Regions from separate parts of the Paenibacillus sp. FSL E2-0177 genome, predicted to be linked through region 2. Evidence: riboswitches for the same ligand, from Rfam matches in the RefSeq annotation. Region 2 holds a riboswitch; each other region holds the start of a gene.
What was found. A riboswitch is a leader RNA that binds a small molecule or an ion and turns the genes downstream of it on or off. The one in region 2 is predicted to bind cyclic di-GMP.
Positions count from the first base shown of each region.

Region 1: another riboswitch for cyclic di-GMP. It lies ahead of MHI25_RS30090 (NPCBM/NEW2 domain-containing protein); the one in region 2 lies ahead of MHI25_RS11115 (DUF6612 family protein).
Region 3: another riboswitch for cyclic di-GMP. It lies ahead of MHI25_RS03610 (transglutaminase-like domain-containing protein); the one in region 2 lies ahead of MHI25_RS11115 (DUF6612 family protein).

Region 1 is NZ_CP150307.1:6,762,217-6,770,217, reverse strand. It holds gene MHI25_RS30105 (helix-turn-helix domain-containing protein) at 1-369, shown strand, start outside; gene MHI25_RS30100 (EAL domain-containing protein) at 560-1,408, shown strand; gene MHI25_RS30095 (hypothetical protein) at 1,524-2,090, shown strand; cyclic di-GMP riboswitch class I at 2,248-2,334, shown strand; gene MHI25_RS30090 (NPCBM/NEW2 domain-containing protein) at 2,593-8,001, shown strand, end outside.
Region 2 is NZ_CP150307.1:2,507,174-2,515,174, reverse strand. It holds gene MHI25_RS11120 (NADH-dependent flavin oxidoreductase) at 26-1,147, opposite strand; gene MHI25_RS11115 (DUF6612 family protein) at 1,302-2,150, opposite strand; cyclic di-GMP riboswitch class I at 2,268-2,359, opposite strand; gene MHI25_RS11110 (RNA polymerase sigma factor) at 2,563-3,081, shown strand; gene MHI25_RS11105 (DUF4179 domain-containing protein) at 3,065-4,678, shown strand; gene MHI25_RS11100 (Cof-type HAD-IIB family hydrolase) at 4,831-5,631, opposite strand; gene MHI25_RS11095 (pseudouridine synthase) at 5,893-6,657, opposite strand; gene MHI25_RS11090 (RsmB/NOP family class I SAM-dependent RNA methyltransferase) at 6,660-8,001, opposite strand, start outside.
Region 3 is NZ_CP150307.1:793,117-801,117, forward strand. It holds gene MHI25_RS03595 (glycosyltransferase family 2 protein) at 1-478, shown strand, start outside; gene MHI25_RS03600 (GtrA family protein) at 465-872, shown strand; gene MHI25_RS03605 (class D sortase) at 975-1,634, shown strand; cyclic di-GMP riboswitch class I at 1,754-1,836, shown strand; cyclic di-GMP riboswitch class I at 1,911-1,991, shown strand; gene MHI25_RS03610 (transglutaminase-like domain-containing protein) at 2,005-2,814, shown strand; rRNA gene MHI25_RS03615 (16S ribosomal RNA) at 3,182-4,739, shown strand; rRNA gene MHI25_RS03620 (23S ribosomal RNA) at 4,973-7,899, shown strand.

The sequences.
Region 1 (8,001 bases), 2.7 Mb from region 2:
CTATTCGGGGATTATGGCGATCTGGAAGTGATCCATCCCTCCAATATAAGAGTGCTGTCTGCGGTGGCTATGAATGATACTGTATTATTTGAGATTAAACATGAGCCTTTTAAGCAGATGCTTGCCGATTACCCGTTGATTAAGGAGCAATTGATGCTGCTGCAAATGGACCGTTTATTTTTATCGAATCGGTTATTATATGAAATGAAATTTCATGATGCGAGAGCGCGTGATATGATCGGAACGTTAAGGGAGACGGCTACCCTTGTGCTTAAAGATCTGCAAGAGCAAAAGATTATTGAGATTCAACATCAGCAGATCACCGTGTTAGACCCGGCGTATTTACTGGAGTATACGGATTTCGATTGAGAAGAGCCGTTCCGGGATCTTTTTCAGAGAATCGATTATTAAAGGGGTTATGAATGTGGCTTGTAATCATTGTGTAGTAAGAGAGCTGAATTTTCAAATCAAGGCTCATGGTGAGCTTAATCTTAGGGTTTTACCTGAGGTTATTCATCACTTGAGTAGAAGTAATACGATACATAAGGTGGAAGAAAATGTGATTACAATTAAGGAGGCTGGGGTGCGGGATTTTCTGGATTTCTGTAATGACCATATGGAGTCGGAGCAGCTTGAATTCCGTATAGATGACCAAACATGGAGACCTCTATCCGAATTACCCACTGTACTTGATATGGAGTGGATTGATGAGGTTATCACTAAGGGTCTTGTTACTTGCTACTTCCAACCGATTGTGAACGTAAGGGAAGAGATTTTTGCATACGAGCTCCTATCCAGATTTAAAAAAGAAGACGGATCTCTTATCTATCCTAATGAGATTTTTGCGGCGGCACGGAATCGTGGGCGTTTATATGCTTTAGACCGGTTATGTAGAATGACGGCTGTAAAATATGCTGCACCCTTAAATAAAAAAACGTTTATTAATTTTATCCCAACGTCGATCTACGCTCCAGAGTTCTGCTTAAGATCAACCGTTGAACTGGCCAATCAATTAGGCGTCGATCCTTCTCTTTTTGTCTTTGAAGTTGTTGAGACGGAGAAAGTGGATGATCTCGCTCATTTGAAAGCTATTTTGACATATTACAAGGATCGGGGATTTGAATACGCTTTAGATGATGTTGGTGAGGGCTTCAGCACGATCGAGATGTTATTGGAGCTTAAACCCCATTACATGAAGCTGGATATGAAATATGTTCAGGGTGTGTCCAGCGATCTGAACAAACAGAAAATAGCAAAGCAATTTTTAGAAAAAGCTTTAGAAATCCAATCCGTTCCTTTAGCAGAAGGTGTGGAGTTTAGAGAGGACTTTGAATGGCTTAAGCAGAGTGGTTATCAGTTGTTTCAGGGCTATTTATTTGGAAAGCCTGATCCTATTCCCAAACAGTAATCCTAATGAGTATATATCCGTCCAGAGGATGAGATGAATTTCAGGTCAGAGTCTGAGTACAACCAACCCCCGGGGTTGTATAATTTAGGTAATTGAAAAGGGGGACGGGATGGATATGAAATGGCATCAATTTGTAACGCGCTGGGCAGATTCTAGGGGCTTTGATGGACGAGAGATTGATTATCAATGGCCTTCTCCCTCATTTCCGGTCATCAGTATTCGCAGTAATCTAGGGCGATACTCAGGTCAGGCGTATGGTCGTGGAGGTAAACCCCGTGTGAAGACAGCCGTTGGATTAATCGCTATTGGAGATGTAGCTGTCGGATTGATTTCCATAGGTGCGATAAGCGTGGGCGTATTATCCTTAGGAGCAATATCACTGGGAATGTGGTTAGCGATCGGAGCAATAGCACTTAGCTGGCTTGGCTTCGCAGTGGGAGCGATTGCGATTGCAGGCGTGGCTGTAGGAGCGATCGCAATCGCGGAAAAAGCGTTGGGGGCCATCGCCATAGGGGATACGGCATTTGGTGCGATAGCGATAGGCAGGATCGCTGGGGGTGCCATAGCTATCGGACAATGGGCATATGGTGTAATCGCAGTTGGCGAACATGGTTTCGGATTAATTCCCGTCACGGGCGATGTGTGGAATTGGTTCCGGCGTTTGTTTGGATCGGGGAGTTAAGTAGACCTACAGTCCTAAAGGATGTCCTTCTCTTCCGGGATAGTCGATAAATAATATCTATCACATAAGAAAAACTAATTGCAATTACCTATACTCATTTCATACCAATTAATCATGCGATCAGATCTAGGCTTATGTTACTCTTTGAATGTATTCGAAACTTCATAGGCAAACCTATGGAAATGTAGGGACGCAAAGCTATAGGGACTAAGGTTATCATAACTATTGTCAGCCAGCTGCCAAAGAGTGCGTAACGCTTTTTGTTAAAATATAAGAAAGTATAAGTTATACACCTATACTTAATATCTTATATTTCTCGCTTAAACGCTTACCGTCCTTATAAGGACGCCGAAGGCGTTTATGCTTGTTAAGGTTTAATAAAAATTAAGTCTTAATTTTTAGGCGACTTTATACGCAATCAAGCTACTCTTTTGGGGTAGTTTTTTTTGTGCCCATTTTTGGGCACTGGAGAGATTCATATGACATCTGGGGGTAAGAAGAGATGAAGAAAATGATTGCGATCGCTACATCGGCGGCCATGTTGGCCAGTTTTTCGAGTGAGGCAGGTTATGCTTTAGCAAGTGAGGCAAGCAAGGTAAATGTAACAAAAACAGTGGCGCAAAGTAAGGTTAACTTATTAAGCAACGCCTCGGTTATTCCGTTTGAGCTGTACGGCAAGGATGCTCTAAATGCCTATAATGAGGTTTTTAGAATGAATCCAGCAAATATTAAATCCATCACAAATAACGGTGGCAACTACTCAGGCTCGCCTATAGCTAAGGCTATGGATGGGGATATGAGCACGCATTGGGAGACTGGCAAACCGAATAGTTCAACGTTTACGAATGAGGTTGTGTTTGTTTTCAATGAGTCCACTGAATTAAATAGAATGGTATACGCGGCTAGGCAATCCGGTGCGAAAGGTAAAGGTTTTGCTCAAGAATTTGATATCTACGGCTCCACTACCGATGCGGGTGATTTTACGCTCGTGTCTTCTGGAGAATATACAGGCTCAACCGGTGATGTAGTGGAGATTCAGTTCGCACCTACGGCTTTTAAGAGACTTAAATTTGTCTTCAAAAAAGCGAACCAAGATTGGGCGAGTGCGGCTGAGTTTTCTTTTTATAAAGAGGATAGTGTCTCTGCTAAAATGAAAAAATTATTTACAGATGATACCTTGAGCCAAGTTAGTGCTGCCTTTAATACGACAGAGAAATTAACAGCTTTAGAGAATGAAGTGCAGGCACATCCACTGTATGCGCAGTTTAAAGAAGAGATAGAGAATGCAAAGATCCTTTTGAAGAACCATCAGGTAGAGGCAACGGCAGCCAAGGTTTCGAAGCTAAAAGGGTATGGAACAGCCTATGAAAATGCCTATAGCCAAGCTTATAGAATGCCGAATGCAAACGTATCAAAAGTAACGGTGAACGGTGGAAGCTACCCAGGTACGAAGCCTGAATATATGCTGGATGACCAGCCCACTACGCATTGGGAAACGAACAAAAACAATGATGCAAGCTTCACGAATGAAGTCGTGTTTGAACTAGCGCAAGCGGAAGTGCTGGACAGAGTGGCTTTTTTGGCTAGAGATAACCGCAAAGGATTCCCAGAGGCTTTTGAAATCTATGCATCAGAGACGAGTAAAGGAGAGACCTTCCAACTTGTATCTAGCGGAACCGCGATTAGTACCAATGACTTTCTGGAATTTAAATTCGAACCGACGAAGTTTAAAAGATTAAAATTTAAGTTCACAAAAGCTAATATCAACAGACCTTTTGCGGCTGAATTTAGATTTTATACAGAAGATAAAGTAAGCGAAGCTGTAAATGGTATTTTCACAGATGGAACGATGAGTGCGGTTGTGCCTGCTTATAATAGCGTCGAAGCAATCAACGAATTAGAAGAAGCGGCAAAAGTACATCCGCTCTATCCAATCCTGAAAGATTCTTTGGATTTAGCTAAGAGGCTAGTGAATGGTGAAGTTCAAACCGAAGGCACCATCATTGAGGCGGAACAACGTGGAGATATGAAAAAGCATGCGCAGGAAAACCTGAGAATTGGTTTTGGTACGAACAACCAGCCTACAGGTCTCGTTGCAATGCCTGGAGATACGATCAACGTTTATGTGGATGCAGCTTCTAACGATAAGCTACCTTCTTTAGTCTTTTCTCAACAAGAGGCCGCTTGGAATGTTTGGGCTAGAGGTGTGCAATTGCGTCCAGGTAAGAACATTATAACCGTTCCTGAATTTGCTATGAATAGTTATTATGCACATGAAGTGACTAAGGGCGGCACCGTTTATATCGTAAATCCCTATACAGCAGAGGAACAAGGGAAAGCGCCATTGATCCGCTTCGAAGGTTTAGAAAAGATTCCTTTTATGACCAAGACCACGGATCCAGAACAATTCAAAACCTTCTTAATCACATACAAACAAAGACTAGACGAAGATAAAGCGGCTCATCCAAATGTTCAAGATCGTAAACTCATAGATGTGGTAGAACTGGCCAGCGATCATGTTATTTTCACAGGAACGGCGACGGAGGCGTACAACAAATATATTACGCAAGGAAATAACCCGCTGGACACCGTAACTGGGTATGACACCTGGATGAAGAGTATTTTTGCCTTCTATGGCCTGGATGGCAGTAGCGAGATTCATGATGCCAAGCTAATTCGTGAGAATATTCGCTTGATGCAGCCTTATGGTGCGATGTATGCAGCGGGAGATCATACAGGGATCCAACTTGGAACAGTAGGAACCATGGTAGGTGATTTTAACAAAGCTTATCCGGGCTGGGGACTGAATCACGAAATCGGGCATCGCTTGGCTATGGGTGAACGGGAATATGGCGAAGTAACTAATAATATGGTGTCTATGTTTATGTCTGTCGCGGCGAATTCGATAGATAATCGTATACCGTATGAATCAGATATCTATAAATATGTCCTCGAAGAAAACAAAGTGGTTATGAATCAGCAGGGCTTATTTGCACAACTCGGAGCCTATTGGCAGCTGGAGCTGGCACATCCGGGATACTGGACAGAGCTGACCAAGCTATATCGGGAGCGGAAGGTCATCCTTACCAACGGTGACAATTCTAAGCAGCAGTATTTGGTGGAGTTCTCCTCCGAAGTACTGGGATTAGATTTAAGCAGCTATTTTGCCAGACATGGCTTCACTGTGAATCCTGAGACAAAAGCGAAAGTAGCCAAGTATCCGGCACCGCAAAAGTTATGGTATTTAAATAACTCGGTGATTAATTATGAGGGAACTGGAATAGCGGATAAAAATCTGGCCATTAAGGTTAATATCACACCTAACACCACGGCTAGAACGAACACGTTAAGTTTCAGTATAGATAAAGAGCTTAAGCAAGACTTTTTAGGATATGAAGTGTATAGAAATGATGTGTTAGTTGGTTTTACAGGAACTGAGCAATTTGTGGATCAGAATGTAGATGCGAGTATCAACTATACGTACAAGATCGTCGGTTATGATAAAAAGCTGAACCCACTGAAGCCCGTACAGGTTAAAGCCTTTAAGCCAGCCTTGTCTGTTGAAGATCAGCTCACTTTAAAGCTTAATCAAACCTTTGATCCGATGAGCTATGTAAAAGCGGCTAACTATCTAGGAAACGATATTACTGCAGATGTCTCTCTGAAAGCCAATAACGTTGATGTAACGCAAAAAGGCAACTACGAAATTGTATATGAAGTGAAAAGCGAAGGGGTTACGGAAACGAAAACCACACAGGTTACGGTAACGAGCGACTACGCCTATATTTCCGATCTCAATGCCAAGTCAGTCGTTGTAGGCTGGGGTGAATTAAAGAAAGATAAAGCCGTTTCCGGGGGAATCATAACCCTTGTTCGCCAAGGGTTGGCTGCGACGTACGCGAAAGGGATTGGTGTTCATGCCAACTCTGAGGTAGTTTACGATATTGAAGGTAAGGGTTACGACTTCTTTGAAAGCTACATTGGGATTGATCAAGCCATGAAAGGGAAACCTTCCTCGGCTACTTTTGCAGTGTATGTGGATGGAGAACAGAAATTTGAGAGTGATGTTTTCCGGGCAGGAACAGAACATCAATTTGTGAAAATCCCTGTGACTGGCGCAAGAGAGGTGAAGCTGGTTACAACAGATGCTAAGGATGGCAATGCTTCAGACCATACGGTATGGGCGGATGCGAAGTTCTCGAATAATTCAAGCAAACCTACCATTACAGTACCGGAAGAGACAACCTTCGTTAAGCTGAACAGCGAATTTGATGTGTTGAGCGATGTAACAGCTTTTGATACGGAAGATGGTAACTTAATTGGAGCCGTTGAAGTGCATTCAAATGGATTCACATCAAGCAAAACAGGGACTTACAACGTCGAGTTTTCAGTTACAGACTCAGATGGGAACTCCGCTGTGCAGGCCAGAAAGATTGTTGTATACAGCGCTAGTAAATACCTGAGTGATATAGATTGGCAATCGGCAAAAACGGATTATAATGTGGTTCGAAAAGATAAGGCTAGCTCTAACAATCCGATTAAGCTGCTGGTAAATGGCGAGGTCAAAGAGTTCGCTAAGGGCTTAGGAACCCATGCCAGCTCTGAAATCGTGTATAATCTGGCAGGTGCAAACTATGAATATTTTGAAACGTATGTAGGGGTTGATAGAAATATCCCTGAGCAAAGCAACTCCAGTGTAATTTTCAAAATTTTTGCCGATGGGGCAGAGGTTTATAACAGCGGACTGATGAAATTTGGTACAGAAGCCAAGCTTGCGCGGATACCTGTTAAGGATGTAAGTGAATTGAAGCTGGTGTTAGATAATGCAGGTAACGGAAATGCTTCAGATCACGGTGATTTTGCTGATGCGAAGTTTATGATCTTGAACAATACACCAGAGCTTACCATACCTAAATCTGTCTCAACCAAAGTGGGCCAAGCGATTGATATCAGTGAAAGCTATTCGGCAATGGATTCGGAAGACGGTGACTTGACGGCTCAAGTGAAGGTCACAGGCCAAGAGCAAGTTAAATTCAACCGGGCCGGAAAGTATCCAATCACTTACACAGTAACAGATAGTGATGGAAATACGACCACGAAGATTAGAACTATAGCCGTAGTAGACATGACGGACTTTACGTACCTGACGGATTACGACTGGAATTCTACTCAGAACAGCTATACTGCACCTTTGAAGGATAAATCTATTAGTGCAAATACGCTGAGATTAACAGATGAGAACAATCAGGTAGTGTCCTATGAAAGAGGAATTGGAGCGCACTCTAATTCGACGATTGTATACAATCTAAGCGACAAAAACGCGGACTATTTCACTTCCTATGTAGGTGTAGATAGACAAATGTACGGTTCTGTTGGTTCGGTGAGCTTTGAGGTGTTTGTCGATGGAGAGAAGAAATTCGATAGTGGGGTCATGGGTTCGAGAGATCCGCAGAAATTCATCGAATTGGATATTAATGAAGCAAAAGAACTGAAATTAGTCGTCACAGACGGGGGAAATGGCAACGGATCTGACCATGCTGCATGGGGTGGAGCCAAACTACATTTCGCGAATGGAGATCACTTATTCACTAGAGATCTCGAACAGGCGATTGCAGCGGCTAAAGCAATTTCTCTAGAAGGCTTCACACCTGAGAGCATCGCGGCATTTACGTCCAGCCTCTCGATAGCAGAGACAGTGTTGGCTAACTCTTCTGTTACGCAAAGTGAAGTAGACGAAGCTGTAGCAGCGTTGCAACAAGCAACCGAAGGTTTGGTCCAAATAGATCTTACGCAAGTAATTACTGTGGCGGACCCGTATTTAAGTGCTTCGATCAAGACTACATTGGGCGTAACTGGAGAATTAACATTAGGTGATATGTATAACCTTACAACGTTAACTAGCGAAACCAGA
Region 2 (8,001 bases):
TTAGACCTCAAAACTGTGTTTGGGTTTAGCGTAAACGATCAGGCATCATTAATTTAAGGAATTCTAGAATACCATTCTCTACTACAAGTTCTTCTCTATCTTGATCAGCAAGTACTCTTCTGATGAGATCTTCTTTACCCTCCAGTACTTTACTTGTCCAATGAGGATCAATGATAAGAGACCGTCCTACTGCTACTAATTCAGCATTTGTCAACGTGTCCTCTGCGTCCTGTTTGGTACGGATATCTCCTACCCCAATTAAAGGTATACGGCCTTTGATTTTCTCATGCACATATTGCAGGATTGATTTTTCTTTAAAATCTTCTGATGCAGATACTTTCTTGAAGTCCCCTAATGAAATATGCAGATAATCCAGCTTTTTATCAGCTAATTTATCAATGAGATAAAAGGTATCGGTGATTTTAATTCCAGGCTCTTCATATTCTTCTGGAGAAAAACGATAACCGACAATAAAATCCTTAACCTTTGAATTGTCAACAACAGCAATAACTGCATCCACTAATTGGTTAATGAAATTAAATCTTTTTTCTAAGCTTCCTCCCCATTGATCTTCACGACGGTTGGAGTGTGGAGAGAAGAATTGTTGGATTAAATATGTGTTTGCTCCATGAATTTCTACCCCGTCAAATCCAGCTTGAATAGCACGTTGAGTCGCTTTTTTAAAATCCTCAGTTACACCGAAAATTTCATCTTCTGTTAATGCTCTTGGAATTTCTGCATTCGGGCGTTCAGCAGCAATGGCGCTGGAGGAAACGGGTTGTACGCCACGCAATATTTTTGAATCTGTCATTCTTCCTGCATGGAATAGCTGTAAAATAGCCTTTGTTCCATTTCGTTTAATAGTAGATGCTAATCGGCTGAGGCTAGGAATAAATTCATCGGAGGAAACACTAAGTTCACCTTCCCATCCTTTTCCACCCTCTTGTACATTTGCTGCCGCAGTGATGACCGCACCTACTTCGCCCGTTCTTAGCGAATAGTATTTCAATTCATCTTGTGTTACTACACCGTCATAAAAGCTCATTCGCGTGGTCATTGGAGCCATAACCACTCGGTTTTTTAATGTCAGCCCTCTGCGAAAAGTTAATGCTGTGTCTAGTGCTATCATCTTTTTCCCAACTTTCATTAAATTATATTTAGATAAAATATTATATACATGCGCATACATATAAATTACAGCAATGATTTATTCTTGTCAACTAATAAAGAACTGCTATTGAATACAACAAAAAGCGCTGTTCATTGGAACAGCGCTTTTTGCTCGATATGAATGGTCCTTATTATTCTAGTTCGGCCGGTTTTACAATGGCTGCACCTTTATTATTTTTGGAATATTTAGCTTCGATTTTCGTGGTGTATGTATCTTTGGCTCCATCACTTACCAGCACATAACTCAGATCGACTGTCAGCTTTTCCGTTTGCCAGGTCTTAGTATTGACGAATAATTTCCACGTTACGCTTTTGGGTTGAACTGTCTCTCCATCCCAGAGGTTCTCCTGGTCATAGAGTTTGATTATCCCCTTAGCTGCTGTCGGATCGGTTACCGTGAATTGTAAGACTGTTTGTGCGCCAGCAGTGCTGACTTTCATGGATTTTTTATAACTTTTGACCGAATCAAGCATGGAAACAGGATCGTATTGGCCTTTAGAGTAAAAGGCATCCCATTCCGTTTTCTCCAGTCCAAGCCAATATTGTGCATCAGGATCGATTGGCTCCCCGTCATCGTCGTAACCTTCATCTTCAGATTCATCGATCAGTTCACTTCCGTCTACAAGATAGTAAAACTCCTTGTCATTGGCATATAGACTGTACGATGTTTCTAAAAGACTACTAGCGACAGTGCCTGCTGCGGCAAAATTCGGCAGACGGTTGATATCCAGCTTCAGAGTGTTGGTGTTGCTGATACGCACCCCGCCGCTTTGAATATCCTGTTTTTTGGTCACATCCAGATGGAAATTCTTTATTGCTTTGGAGGCTGCCGTTACTTTGCTGATCATCTGATCCGCGGTTACTACTGTTGAGGTAGCTGCTGACACTACTCCTGGATTAGACATCCATCCGATCGTTCCGGACAGCAATAAAGCACCTACTGCCAAACTAGTACCTATTGTTTTGAAAAAACTGTTCATGTACTTCCCCTTTCGGCCCCTTGCGATAATGTAACGCCGTATAGGTCGAAATAATAAAAGAGCTCAAAATAGACTACATATTCTTAGAGCTATCCTTTATGCTTCATAAGACATCCCTATGGCGGCCTGGCGATCATTTCCTTCTGTCGAAAGGTTTTAGACCCATGGCTTTGTGTCATCATCTTTCGATGATTTTACCTTTAACGCGGACATTCAATTAGTTTTAATAGATTACGGACGCATGTCCCACCGCTAATTTTATCATGGTTATAATTACCTGTAAACGACTTATCTTCCATTCGAATTCGCTATGATACTCAGAAGAAATACTACAATCAAAATGAAAAATGAACGATTACATACGCTTATAAGTCTTATTAATGAGAACAGTAAAGACAGGGGGTGCAGCAAAATGAGTGACCGGGAAATTTTCGAGCTCTATAAAGAACAAGTATATTATTTTTGTTACTACTTAATGAAAAATCAGGCAGATGCGGAGGATATTTCCCAAGAGGTATTTGTAAAAATTATCTTAGCGGATAAGTCGAAGGTAAGAAACTTGAAAGCTTGGATTTTACGAATTGCTTCGAATGAGTGCAACAGTGTGATCAAAAGGCGTAAGACGGGGTGGATGAAAGAAGTACGTAATTATTTACTATCCAGGTCTGAGGAATCAAACCCTGTAGAAAAACGTTTGGATCGACAGGAAACTAAAAAAGAATTACAAGGGTTATACAGTCAGCTTCCTGACAAAATCAGAATGGTAGTAGTCCTTCGTTTTATAAACGAATTGACTGTACCCGAGATCTCTAAAGTTATGAGCATACCCGAAGGAACTGTAAAATCCAGACTGAACAAGGGACTTAAAATACTAAATAGAATGGGTGGAACCCAACTAAAGGAGCTGAATAGTAATGAGTCTGTATATTGAAAAAGATAAACATATTCCCCGACCGGATTATGATTTGATGTGGACTGCCATAGAACAAGAAGCATATACACGTCAAAGAAATCAGCATGCCTCCCAGAATACTCCTAGGTCTAATAAAAAGGTTATTCCTATCAGTATTGTCTTCTCTTGCCTCTTACTTGTAGCCATTCCTGTATTCGCTAGTATGACGATTAATTGGGATAAAATTGGTGGTCGAAGTGTGAGCAATGCATTAAATAACGGCATCGGTCAACAGTATAATCTTCAAACTTCCAGTTCAGGAGTAACAATGAATTTGAACGGTGTTGTAACTGATGGAGAAAAAATGAAAATGCTGTTATCACTTGATACTAAATCTGATCTATCCAAATATACTGGATTTGCTACAGAGGAAAACATCATGACTAGTGAATCCGGTGCCAAGGCAAAGGTATACGGTTATTTAGAATACGATCCTGAAAGCCAGAAACTCATTGGAGTATATGAGACACCTGATACATTAAAGGATGATAAAAAGGACTATAGGTTTGAAGCACGGAATCTCATTTTTTACAGTGATCGGAATATTCCCTTACAATCTAATCATCAAGCAGGGGATACTATCAATACTGGAGTTAAGCAATATCCAAGCCTTCAAATCGAATCCGTTCGATATGTTTCCAATCAAACCATTATCCGTTACAAAGTCGCTGCATCACCATCTGACTTAGGACGGGGTAATCCACATTTGGTAGTTAGTACTGGTGGTCAAAAGAATGAAGCAATTCCAACCATCATGCCTAACGAAGGATCGGATTTATTTATTGAACAGGTTTTCAATATAACTGAATCAGATTGGAAGGAAGCTAGTCTTCATTTTAGTTACATTGAAGAAGCGAAACGATTTTCAGGTACGTGGAAGTTCGATTTTAAAGCAGATGGACAAAAAGCAAGTGAGGCGATTTACACTAAGAAACTGTATAACAGTCCTGAATTTCAAGAAAAGACCGGCATAACCTTAGATCAGCTAGTGGTTACCCCTTTGGATATCCAAATTCTAATAGATGAAAATGATTCGCTTAAAAAAGGAATTGCCCACTATAATACCGCTCAGTTGGTTATAGGTGATCAAACAATCACTGGGGGTTGGAATTTGAAAGGAGATCATTCCGAAAGCTACCAGCATTTATTTCAATTCGAATCTCCGGAATGGTATAACGACTGGTCCGATGTTCCAATGAAACTTATATTAAAGGATGCTGTCATTGAGAAACGTGATACTACTAAGAATTGGATCACTATAAACAAACCTAAAGAAGAAAAGCAGTTCACTTCACTTGATGTCGATGGGTTAAAAATTGAATTCACTTACTATACTGAGGGCGAAAATTTGATTGTCGAATCAACATCCAAATCTTCTGGCTTCAAAAGCGTTAACCAAACTACGTTACGGATTAATGGCAAAGAAGTGGTGCCTGAAATTACACCTAAGGGCATGATATCTACAGGAACTAATATTGATAGCTACAAAGATATCCCTTTCGACGAAAAAATCGAACTGAACCCTGGTATCTATAAATATAGCGATCCTAGCCGGAACGAGGAAATTAAACTTTAATACAGGAAGTTAATCTATGTCCCGCCCTTTCTAGTTAATCCTAAGGGCGGGTTATTTTTGGATAGAATCATTTCTGTTTATGTTTCTCTTTTATTTCCTTCACAACAAAAAAAGCATAAAACGGACTCAAGTCCGCTTTATGCTTTCCATTATTAAGATAAACAATATTTAACCAGCGCATCTCGCACACCATGCTCGTTGTTAGACCCCGTGACAGCATTCGCTGCCGCTTTGACCTCAACCGGAGAATTATCCATCGCAACGCCCATACCCGCGTATGTAAGCATAGAAATATCATTAAAATAATTACCGATCGAAAGAACTTCCTCTTGCGGAATTCCCAGCTTCACAGCCAGATTCTTTAAGGCGTTGCCCTTGGAGGCTTCCGGATGCATCAAGTCAACGAAAAATTCACCACTGCGCAAAATATTGTACTCATGGGTCCAAGTACGCCATTCACGTTCAGCTTCGTCAAGGATTTCTGGTTGTGTAAATACAGTAAACTTAACAACCGGTTCACGGAAATCTTCCCATGCTGGCAGTGTAGCCGGCACGATACGGAAGTGTTCATACATATAATTGGCTTCTTTGGTCAGGTTTTCTACATTATCTACATACATATCAAAAGCCGTATTCACATCATAATGAATATCATGCTTTCTACAATAATCAATATAAGGGTCAAGACCACGAGCATCCATACCGTATTGATGCAGCACTTCCCGATCTTTCACACGAACCGTAGCAGCTCCATTATGACCCAGCACATAACCAGACAGCCCCATTTCCTCCATAAAAGGAATCGAGTTCTGCGGACTGCGGCCGGTACATAACACGATCTGCCCGCCAAGACGCGTAACCTCAGCAATGGCTTCTTTATTCTCAGTGCTCAAGTGGTGATCATCATTCAACAGCGTACCATCTACATCTAGTGCAATCAGTTTGTATCTCATACTCCCACCATCCTTGTCTTTCTTTTTCTATATATATTGAACCTGGCTATTTGAGTTAAGTTTCAGTCGCAACTGCGGTTAATATTTGGACTTCCAGCCGCTGTTGTTTCCAGATTTCTTGATTTATACCGTTTACTAGTGGTTGAAATCCGGAAACAAAGGCGGTCGCTATCGCTTTTACAGTTCCAAATTTCCCCTCCGCCACTCCATTCCCTTATCCCAAGTTTCCAAATTCAATTTACATACCATTTTTTCTCTATATTATTGTTCTAATGCTTCTGTACTTATGAGTGCCAGTTCCTCTAGCGTAAGTTCACGACTAGCTCCCAGTGGCAGGCTTTCGTCCAGCTTCAATTCTCCCATAGATACTCGTTTCAGAAAAGTGACTTTTTTGCCGACAGCTTGGAACATTCGCTTCACCTGGTGAAACTTTCCTTCTGTGATGATCAGCGAAATATGTGAGATTACTTTACTGCCGCGTTCTCTTCCCAATATAGTTAGCTGTGCAGGTAAAGTAACATATCCATCTTCCAGCTCAACACCTGCCGCAAAAGCCGCTACATCGTCTGCATCTACGTCTCCCTCAACTGTAGCTTCATACGTCTTAGGGACATGCTTGCGTGGCGATAGTAGCTCGTGAGCAAGCTTTCCATCATTCGTGAGCAGAAGCAGCCCTACTGTGTCCTTATCTAACCTACCTACAGGAAAAGGTTCAAACTGTACATATTCCTGCTTTAAAAGATCCAGAACGGTCCGATCCCGCTTGTCCTCTGTTGCCGACAGGACTCCCGGTGGCTTATTCATCATAAGATAAATAAATTCACGATAGGTAACAAGCTCGCCGCCAACCACAATTTTATCGTGATACGGGTCTACATGAAATCCACTATCCTTGACGACTGCACCATTCACGGTAATTAAACCTTGCTTGGCTTGTTTACGAATATCGCTGCGTGATCCTACCCCCATATGGGACAATACTTTATCTAAACGCTGCTTTTTTGCAGTTTTCCCTGATAGGCTCATTCTTACATCCACCTCCAGCCTGCGGGATATTCATTCTTGAGCACACCGTCCTGCCACTTCCCCCAGCCTGCACTATAACCATCTATGCAGACCAGTACGTATCCTTTTTGGGTAGTTCCTATTTTAATAGAGAGACGTTCTTGACTAATCAACAATGTCTCTCCTTTAAGATAGGAAATAGCTTCATTACTCGTACTGGAAAGTGAGACACTTCGGCAGCTCTCTTCAGGGTGTAACGCGGTAGCCATTGGATGTCCTGGGATAAATCTGCCGTTACGGACATGTCCTACATACCATCCTGGACGAATCGCCTTTAATCCATTTAATCTTTCCTTAGGTAGTGGGGAGATGTACAGATGATCACCGAAGAAAATCGGATACCCTTTTGGCTCCCAGCCAAGCTGGTCTTTTATAAAATCTCCATATGCAGCCAAGGCTTGCTCTTCTCCTGAACCTTGACGTCCACGTTCAGCGCCAGCAGCAGATTTATTAGAGAACTTACCTTCTTTCCCTCGTCTGGCTTCTGGTTTGTTTGCGGATTTAATATGAGCAGTGCCTTTTTTATTCGTATTCCGTGTAACTGCACTCAACTTAACTTCGGCTTGATCACGTTCCTCTGCAGATACCTTTGGCCCCACATGTTGCAGCACAGCCATGAAATGTCCTTCACCTTTTACTTTATGCGGCCATAGTCTTGCTGTCCCTGATAGTTCTCCAAAACCAGGAGCAAATGAGCCAGTGCCTCCAACTGTAATCACCGAAAACTGTGGATGTTCAGAAATAAACTCCGCTATAATTTCTTCATTTTCTTCTGTAGCAAATGTACAGGTTGAATAGACAAGTGTACCTCCCGGTGCCAACGCTGTTGCAGCAGAACGTAAAATATCCCGCTGCATGGCAGCATATTTGGCAGGTGTACCTGAATCCCACTGCTTCACCATGTCTTCATCTTTACGGAACATCCCTTCACCTGAGCAAGGAGCATCAATCAAGATTTTGTCAAAATAAAGCGGGAATGCCGCTGCAATATGATCTGGACTTTCGTTTAGTACGATACCGTTGCGCACCCCATATAGCTCTAGATTTTTGGCTAAGGCTTTCGTGCGTTCTGGATGAAGATCATTGGTAACCAACAAGCCTTCTCCTGAGAGCTTGGCAGAAATCTGTGTGGATTTGCCCCCAGGTGCAGCGCATAAATCAAGGACACGATCTCCTGGCTGTACATCAAGCAGTTCCACAGGTGCCATAGCGCTTGGCTCTTGAATGTAATACAATCCCGCGTGATAATGTGGATGTTTACCTGGTCTGGCCCCATCCTCTGTATAGAATCCGGTTGGACACCAC
Region 3 (8,001 bases), 1.7 Mb from region 2:
CCTGCGGGGACTTAAAGAAAAGAACCGCTATGTCAGAGGTTTGGTGAGCTGGGTTGGCTTCAAGCAGACTATGGTGGAATATGAACGGGAAGAACGTTTTGCCGGAGAAACCAAATATCCGCTGAAGAAAATGATTCGTTTTGCGTTAGATGGCATCACCTCTTTTTCACATAAGCCGCTTAAGATTGCTACGTATATTGGATTCTTCCTTTCATTCTCTAGCTTTCTCTATTTATTTTTCGTCTTGTTTCAAAAGATATTTTTTACCTCCTGGACGGTTCCGGGCTGGGCTTCCATTGTAGGCGTTAATCTGCTCTTTAACGGTATCGTTCTGATGCTGTTGGGTGTGATTGGGGAGTATATCGGACGGATTTATGACGAGTCTAAAGATAGACCGCTATATATTGTTAGTGAGACTAAAGGCTACCAGAACGAAGAACAACTGGACCGCCGGAAGGACCACAATGATGTCAGATAAGAACTTGCGCGCTGCATTCATACAGTTCCTCAAATTTAATGCCGTAGGTTTGCTCAATACGCTTATTGATTTTGTGATTTTTACATTGTTGAATTCACTAGGGATGGTATACGCATTGGCGCAGGTGATCTCCTATAGTGCAGGCACGGCGAATAGCTTTATTTTGAATAAAAAAGTTACCTTTCGTGATCGCAACCGGGGGAATAAAGAAGGCTTCGACCGCGTGCAGCTGGTCAAGTTTATCGTGCTGAATCTGGTAGTGCTCGGAATATCACTGCTGCTAATGCATCTGTTGACAGACAAACTAGGTATTCAAGTCTTGATCTCGAAGGTGCTGGTTACCTTTATCACGGTGATCATCAATTTCTTTGGAAGTCGTAAATGGGTATTTTAAACATTAATTTCAGGCAGAAGGAGTTGCTATGCTTAAAGGCAAGTAGCTGTTTCTGCTTGATTTGTATATAACCATAGAAACAATATACGGAGGTGAATAACATTGCGTAAATTCTCCTATCTACTCATACTGGCTGGGATACTTATCATGTTATATCCGACAGCTAACGAATGGTACAACGACAGGCAGCAGGAGAAGTTATTAGAAACGGCTGAACTAAGCACTGCCGATAGTACTCCCCAGTCAGATCTGAGGAGCAGGTATGCTGAAGTTACTCAGCTGTTAGCAGAGGAATCGGTTCTGGATGCCCAGGCACAGCCCCAACCCCAAGAGACAGAAAAGCCTGAACCGGAGATTGAAGTCGGTGGCAAAGTAATCGCACTAATTGAAATCGATAAGATTGATTTGAAGCTGCCTGTATTAGAAGGGGCTACAAAAGCTAATATGAAACATGCTGCAGCCCATATGAAAGAAACGGCACCCCTTGGAGAGATCGGGAATGCTGCAATCGCGGCGCATCGGGCTCGAACTACGGGTCGTTTGTTTAACAGATTGAATGAGGTTGTTGTGGGGGATGTTATCACGGTAAAGACTAGTGATCAGGTGTTTAACTATGAGGTATACGATATTTCTGTTGTAGATCCGAGTGATGTCTCCGTTCTTGACGGGAATGACAAGGATAAGATTCTTACTCTGATTACATGTGATCCGCTAGTGAATCCAACGCATCGGCTGATTGTTCATGCCAAATTAACAAAATGAGAATAGTGAATGACAAGAAAACACAAATACCGGGAGATATTTATAAAATAATGGGTAATCTAGTAAATTAGGTCTTGTTCACAACTATAAATATGATAGTATTATACTATGAAAGCTAAACACGATAACGGCAAACCTTCCGAAAGGTAGGGACGCAAAGCTAAAGGGCCTTTTCCCGAAAGGATGGCAGCCAGCTACCGAATGAAGAGGCTTTTTTTGTTTGTTTCAAATGGATTCTATCAATTATATCTAGTAAAGCTAGAACAGATAGAGCTTATACGATAACGGCAAACCTATCGAAAGGTAGGGACGCAAAGCTAAAGGGCCTTCCCGAAAGGATGGCAGCCAGCTACCGAAAGGAGTTTTATCCGTGAAAAAGGTTTATTTTATGCTGGTGGCGTTGTTCGTCCTAATGACTTCAGTTCCGGTAAGTACAGCTCAAGCTGCAAGTGCAGATGCCAGCTGGTTGATTACATCCAAAGTGGCTCAAGGTGTTATTGGTATTAACTATGATATTCCGAAAGATAAAAGAATCAAACTCATGATCACCAAAGATAACAGCAGCTATACATATAACTTGTATGCTTCTGGACAAGCTGAGGACTTCCCTTTGCAACAAGGAAATGGGACTTATAAGGTTTCTGTTCTGGAGAATACAACCGGCAATAAATACAAAGCATTATATTCCGAAGTAGTAGACGTAACCATGAGTGACTCGAATTCCGTATATTTGGGCTCCGTACAGAATGTGAAATGGAGTTCTTCTGATAAAGCGATTGTCAAAGCTAAACAATTAGTACAAGGCAAAACAACAGACGAAGAGAAAGTTAAAGCGATCTATAACTATGTAGTTGCGAATGTACAATATGATTACTCTCTTGCTAATAGTGTAACTACTGATTATATTCCAAGCATCGATAAGACATTGACTACTAAAAAAGGGATTTGCTATGATTACGCTTCTCTTTTTGCCGCAATGCTGCGGAGTGTAGATGTTCCTGCTAAGTTGGTAATGGGGAATACAAGCTACGTTACGCAATATCATGCCTGGAACGAAGTGTTGCTTAATGGGAAGTGGGTTACCATTGATACTACAGTGGATGCAGGACTTTCAAAGAGTGATAAGAAAACCGATTTAATTAAAGCCTCAAGCAAATATACTGCGGCAAAATACTATTAAGTTCGTCGCTAGAAACATAACTCTATTAAATAAACAACTAGCTTAATTATTAAGCTAGTTGTTTATTTTTATATTAGGGGTTGCTTTTCTATTAATAGTTGGGGTATTATAGGTAAGCGTTGTTAGACAGCGTACAGGCGATACAGACGAGGCTGATAAAAAGCTTCGAAAAATAAAGCTTGCATTTCTGAAGACAACATGATATATTATAAGAGTTGCTGCTGAGACATTAAACGGCGCCAACGAGAACTTGATCTTTGAAAACTGAACAACGAGTGAGTAGGATTTCACGTAAGTGAAATCCAAAATTAGAGAATTAATTTTCTCGTCAGATGTTTCAAAATGAGCATATCGCTCTTTTCAATACTAATTGGAGAGTTTGATCCTGGCTCAGGACGAACGCTGGCGGCGTGCCTAATACATGCAAGTCGAGCGGAGTCATTTTGAAAGCTTGCTTTCAAAATGACTTAGCGGCGGACGGGTGAGTAACACGTAGGCAACCTGCCCTTCAGACTGGGATAACTACCGGAAACGGTAGCTAATACCGGATAATTTCTTTTTTCTCCTGAGAGAAGAATGAAAGACGGAGCAATCTGTCACTGAGGGATGGGCCTGCGGCGCATTAGCTAGTTGGTGGGGTAACGGCCCACCAAGGCGACGATGCGTAGCCGACCTGAGAGGGTGAACGGCCACACTGGGACTGAGACACGGCCCAGACTCCTACGGGAGGCAGCAGTAGGGAATCTTCCGCAATGGGCGAAAGCCTGACGGAGCAACGCCGCGTGAGTGATGAAGGTTTTCGGATCGTAAAGCTCTGTTGCCAGGGAAGAACGTCCGGTAGAGTAACTGCTACCGGAGTGACGGTACCTGAGAAGAAAGCCCCGGCTAACTACGTGCCAGCAGCCGCGGTAATACGTAGGGGGCAAGCGTTGTCCGGAATTATTGGGCGTAAAGCGCGCGCAGGCGGCTATTTAAGTCTGGTGTTTAAACCTTGGGCTCAACCTGAGGTCGCACTGGAAACTGGGTGGCTTGAGTACAGAAGAGGAAAGTGGAATTCCACGTGTAGCGGTGAAATGCGTAGATATGTGGAGGAACACCAGTGGCGAAGGCGACTTTCTGGGCTGTAACTGACGCTGAGGCGCGAAAGCGTGGGGAGCAAACAGGATTAGATACCCTGGTAGTCCACGCCGTAAACGATGAGTGCTAGGTGTTAGGGGTTTCGATACCCTTGGTGCCGAAGTTAACACAGTAAGCACTCCGCCTGGGGAGTACGGTCGCAAGACTGAAACTCAAAGGAATTGACGGGGACCCGCACAAGCAGTGGAGTATGTGGTTTAATTCGAAGCAACGCGAAGAACCTTACCAGGTCTTGACATCCCTCTGAATCTGCTAGAGATAGCGGCGGCCTTCGGGACAGAGGAGACAGGTGGTGCATGGTTGTCGTCAGCTCGTGTCGTGAGATGTTGGGTTAAGTCCCGCAACGAGCGCAACCCTTAACTTTAGTTGCCAGCAGGTAATGCTGGGCACTCTAGAGTGACTGCCGGTGACAAACCGGAGGAAGGTGGGGATGACGTCAAATCATCATGCCCCTTATGACCTGGGCTACACACGTACTACAATGGCCGGTACAACGGGAAGCGAAGCCGCGAGGTGGAGCCAATCCCATCAAAGCCGGTCTCAGTTCGGATTGCAGGCTGCAACTCGCCTGCATGAAGTCGGAATTGCTAGTAATCGCGGATCAGCATGCCGCGGTGAATACGTTCCCGGGTCTTGTACACACCGCCCGTCACACCACGAGAGTTTACAACACCCGAAGTCGGTGGGGTAACCCGCAAGGGAGCCAGCCGCCGAAGGTGGGGTAGATGATTGGGGTGAAGTCGTAACAAGGTAGCCGTATCGGAAGGTGCGGCTGGATCACCTCCTTTCTATGGAGAATCGTTCTCTGCAATGAGAACATTCAAATCGGAAGTTTAACTTCCACAATCTCAGGTTTAGGCCTGTTACTCACTCGTTGCTCAGTTTTGAGAGTTTAAGCTCTCAAGTAAGACTTGATCCTTGAAAACTGGATACCGAAACGAATTTGCGTTTTAGAACATCTTTTAGCAACTTGTGCAAACAAGTAAATGTTATTAGTGAGATTTTTCTTCGGAAGAATCAAGGTTAAGCTAATAAGAGCACACGGAGGATGCCTAGGCGCCAGGAGCCGACGAAGGACGTGGCGAACAACGAAACTGCCTCGGGGAGCTGTAAGCAAGCTTTGATCCGGGGGTGTCCGAATGGGGAAACCCAGCTGTGGTAATTCGCAGTTACTCATTTCTGAATACATAGGAAATGTAGAGGCAGACCAGGGGAACTGAAACATCTAAGTACCCTGAGGAAGAGAAAACAATAGTGATTCCGTCAGTAGCGGCGAGCGAACGCGGAACAGCCTAAACCTAAGAGCTTGCTCTTAGGGGTTGTGGGACGTCTCACATGGAGTTACAAAGGAATATGGTAGGTGAAGAGGTCTGGAAAGGCCCGCGATAGAGGTAAAAGCCCTGTAGCCTAAACTGTATTCTCTCCGAGACGGATCCCGAGTAGTGCGGGGCACGTGAAACCCCGTATGAATCCAGCAGGACCATCTGCTAAGGCTAAATACTACCTGGCGACCGATAGTGAAACAGTACCGTGAGGGAAAGGTGAAAAGCACCCCGGAAGGGGAGTGAAATAGAACCTGAAACCGTGTGCTTACAAAAAGTCAGAGCCCTATTAATGGGTGATGGCGTGCCTTTTGTAGAATGAACCGGCGAGTTACGTTTAACATGCAAGGTTAAGCCGAGAAGGTGGAGCCGCAGCGAAAGCGAGTCTGAATAGGGCGAATTAGTATGTGGACGTAGACCCGAAACCGTGTGATCTACCCCTGTCCAGGGTGAAGGTGCGGTAACACGCACTGGAGGCCCGAACCCACGTACGTTGAAAAGTGCGGGGATGAGGTGGGGGTAGCGGAGAAATTCCAATCGAACTCGGAGATAGCTGGTTCTCCCCGAAATAGCTTTAGGGCTAGCCTCGGTATAAGAGTAGTGGAGGTAGAGCACTGATTGGGTGCGGGGTCCGCAAGGATTACCAAGCTCAGTCAAACTCCGAATGCCATATACTTATTGCCGGGAGTCAGACAGTGAGTGCTAAGATCCATTGTCAAAAGGGAAACAGCCCAGACCATCAGCTAAGGTCCCCAAGTGTGTGTTAAGTGGGAAAGGATGTGGAGTTGCACAGACAACCAGGATGTTGGCTTAGAAGCAGCCACCATTGAAAGAGTGCGTAATAGCTCACTGGTCGAGTGACTCTGCGCCGAAAATGTAACGGGGCTAAACACACCACCGAAGCTATGGCTAGATACGTATGTATCTGGGGTAGGGGAGCGTTGTGTAGGGGTTGAAGGTGTACTGAAAAGAGCGCTGGACACTACACAAGTGAGAATGCCGGTATGAGTAACGAAAAGATCAGTGAGAATCTGATCCGCCGAAAGCCCAAGGTTTCCTGAGGAAGGCTCGTCCGCTCAGGGTAAGTCGGGACCTAAGGCGAGGCCGAAAGGCGTAGTCGAAGGACAACAGTTTGAAATTACTGTACCACCGTAATCCGCTATGAGCGATGGGGTGACGCAGGAGGGTAGTGACGCGGACTGATGGATGTCCGTCTAAGCAGTGAGGCTGATGTGTAGGCAAATCCGCACATCGATAAGGCTGGGCTGTGATGGGGAGCGAAAATTATAGTAGCGAAGGTCATGATCTCACACTGCCAAGAAAAGCCTCTAGCCAGGAGAAGGTGCCCGTACCGCAAACCGACACAGGTAGGCGAGAAGAGAATTCTAAGGCGCGCGGAAGAACTCTCGTTAAGGAACTCGGCAAAATGACCCCGTAACTTCGGGAGAAGGGGTGCCCCGGTAGTGTGAATAGCACGAGGGGGCCGCAGTGAAAAGGCCCAAGCGACTGTTTAGCAAAAACACAGGTCTGTGCGAAGCCGCAAGGCGAAGTATACGGGCTGACGCCTGCCCGGTGCTGGAAGGTTAAGGGGAGTGGTTAGGGGTAACCCGAAGCTATGAACCGAAGCCCCAGTAAACGGCGGCCGTAACTATAACGGTCCTAAGGTAGCGAAATTCCTTGTCAGGTAAATTCTGACCCGCACGAATGGCGTAACGACTTGGGCGCTGTCTCAACGAGAGATCCGGTGAAATTTTAATACCTGTGAAGATGCAGGTTACCCGCGACAAGACGGAAAGACCCCATGGAGCTTTACTGCAGCTTGATATTGAATTTGGGTACGATCTGTACAGGATAGGTGGGAGCCGTAGAAATCGGAGCGCAAGCTTCGGTGGAGGCGCCGTTGGGATACCACCCTGATCGTATCTAGGTTCTAACCTAGTGCCCTAATCGGGTACGGGGACCGTGTCAGGCGGGCAGTTTGACTGGGGCGGTCGCCTCCTAAAGAGTAACGGAGGCGTTCCAAGGTTCCCTCAGAATGGTTGGAAATCATTCGCAGAGTGCAAAGGCATAAGGGAGCTTGACTGCGAGACCTACAAGTCGAGCAGGGACGAAAGTCGGACTTAGTGATCCGGTGGTACCGCATGGAAGGGCCATCGCTCAACGGATAAAAGCTACCCTGGGGATAACAGGCTTATCTCCCCCAAGAGTCCACATCGACGGGGAGGTTTGGCACCTCGATGTCGGCTCATCGCATCCTGGGGCTGAAGTAGGTCCCAAGGGTTGGGCTGTTCGCCCATTAAAGCGGTACGCGAGCTGGGTTCAGAACGTCGTGAGACAGTTCGGTCCCTATCTGTCGTGGGCGCAGGAAATTTGAGAGGAGCTGTCCTTAGTACGAGAGGACCGGGATGGACGTACCGCTGGTGCACCAGTTGTTCCGCCAGGAGCATGGCTGGGTAGCTACGTACGGACGGGATAAGCGCTGAAAGCATCTAAGCGTGAAGCCCCCCTCAAGATGAGATTTCCCAATTAGTAAGACCCCTTGAAGACGACGAGGTAGATAGGTTGGAGGTGGAAGTGCAGCAATGCATGGAGCTGACCAATACTAATCGGTCGAGGGCTTATCCTATACTTAGAATGCAAACTCGTTTCGGATTCAGTTTTCAGGCATCAAGCCTGAAATACGCTTAGAAATTCATTGTCACTTCTGGTGATGAACCGAATTTCACGC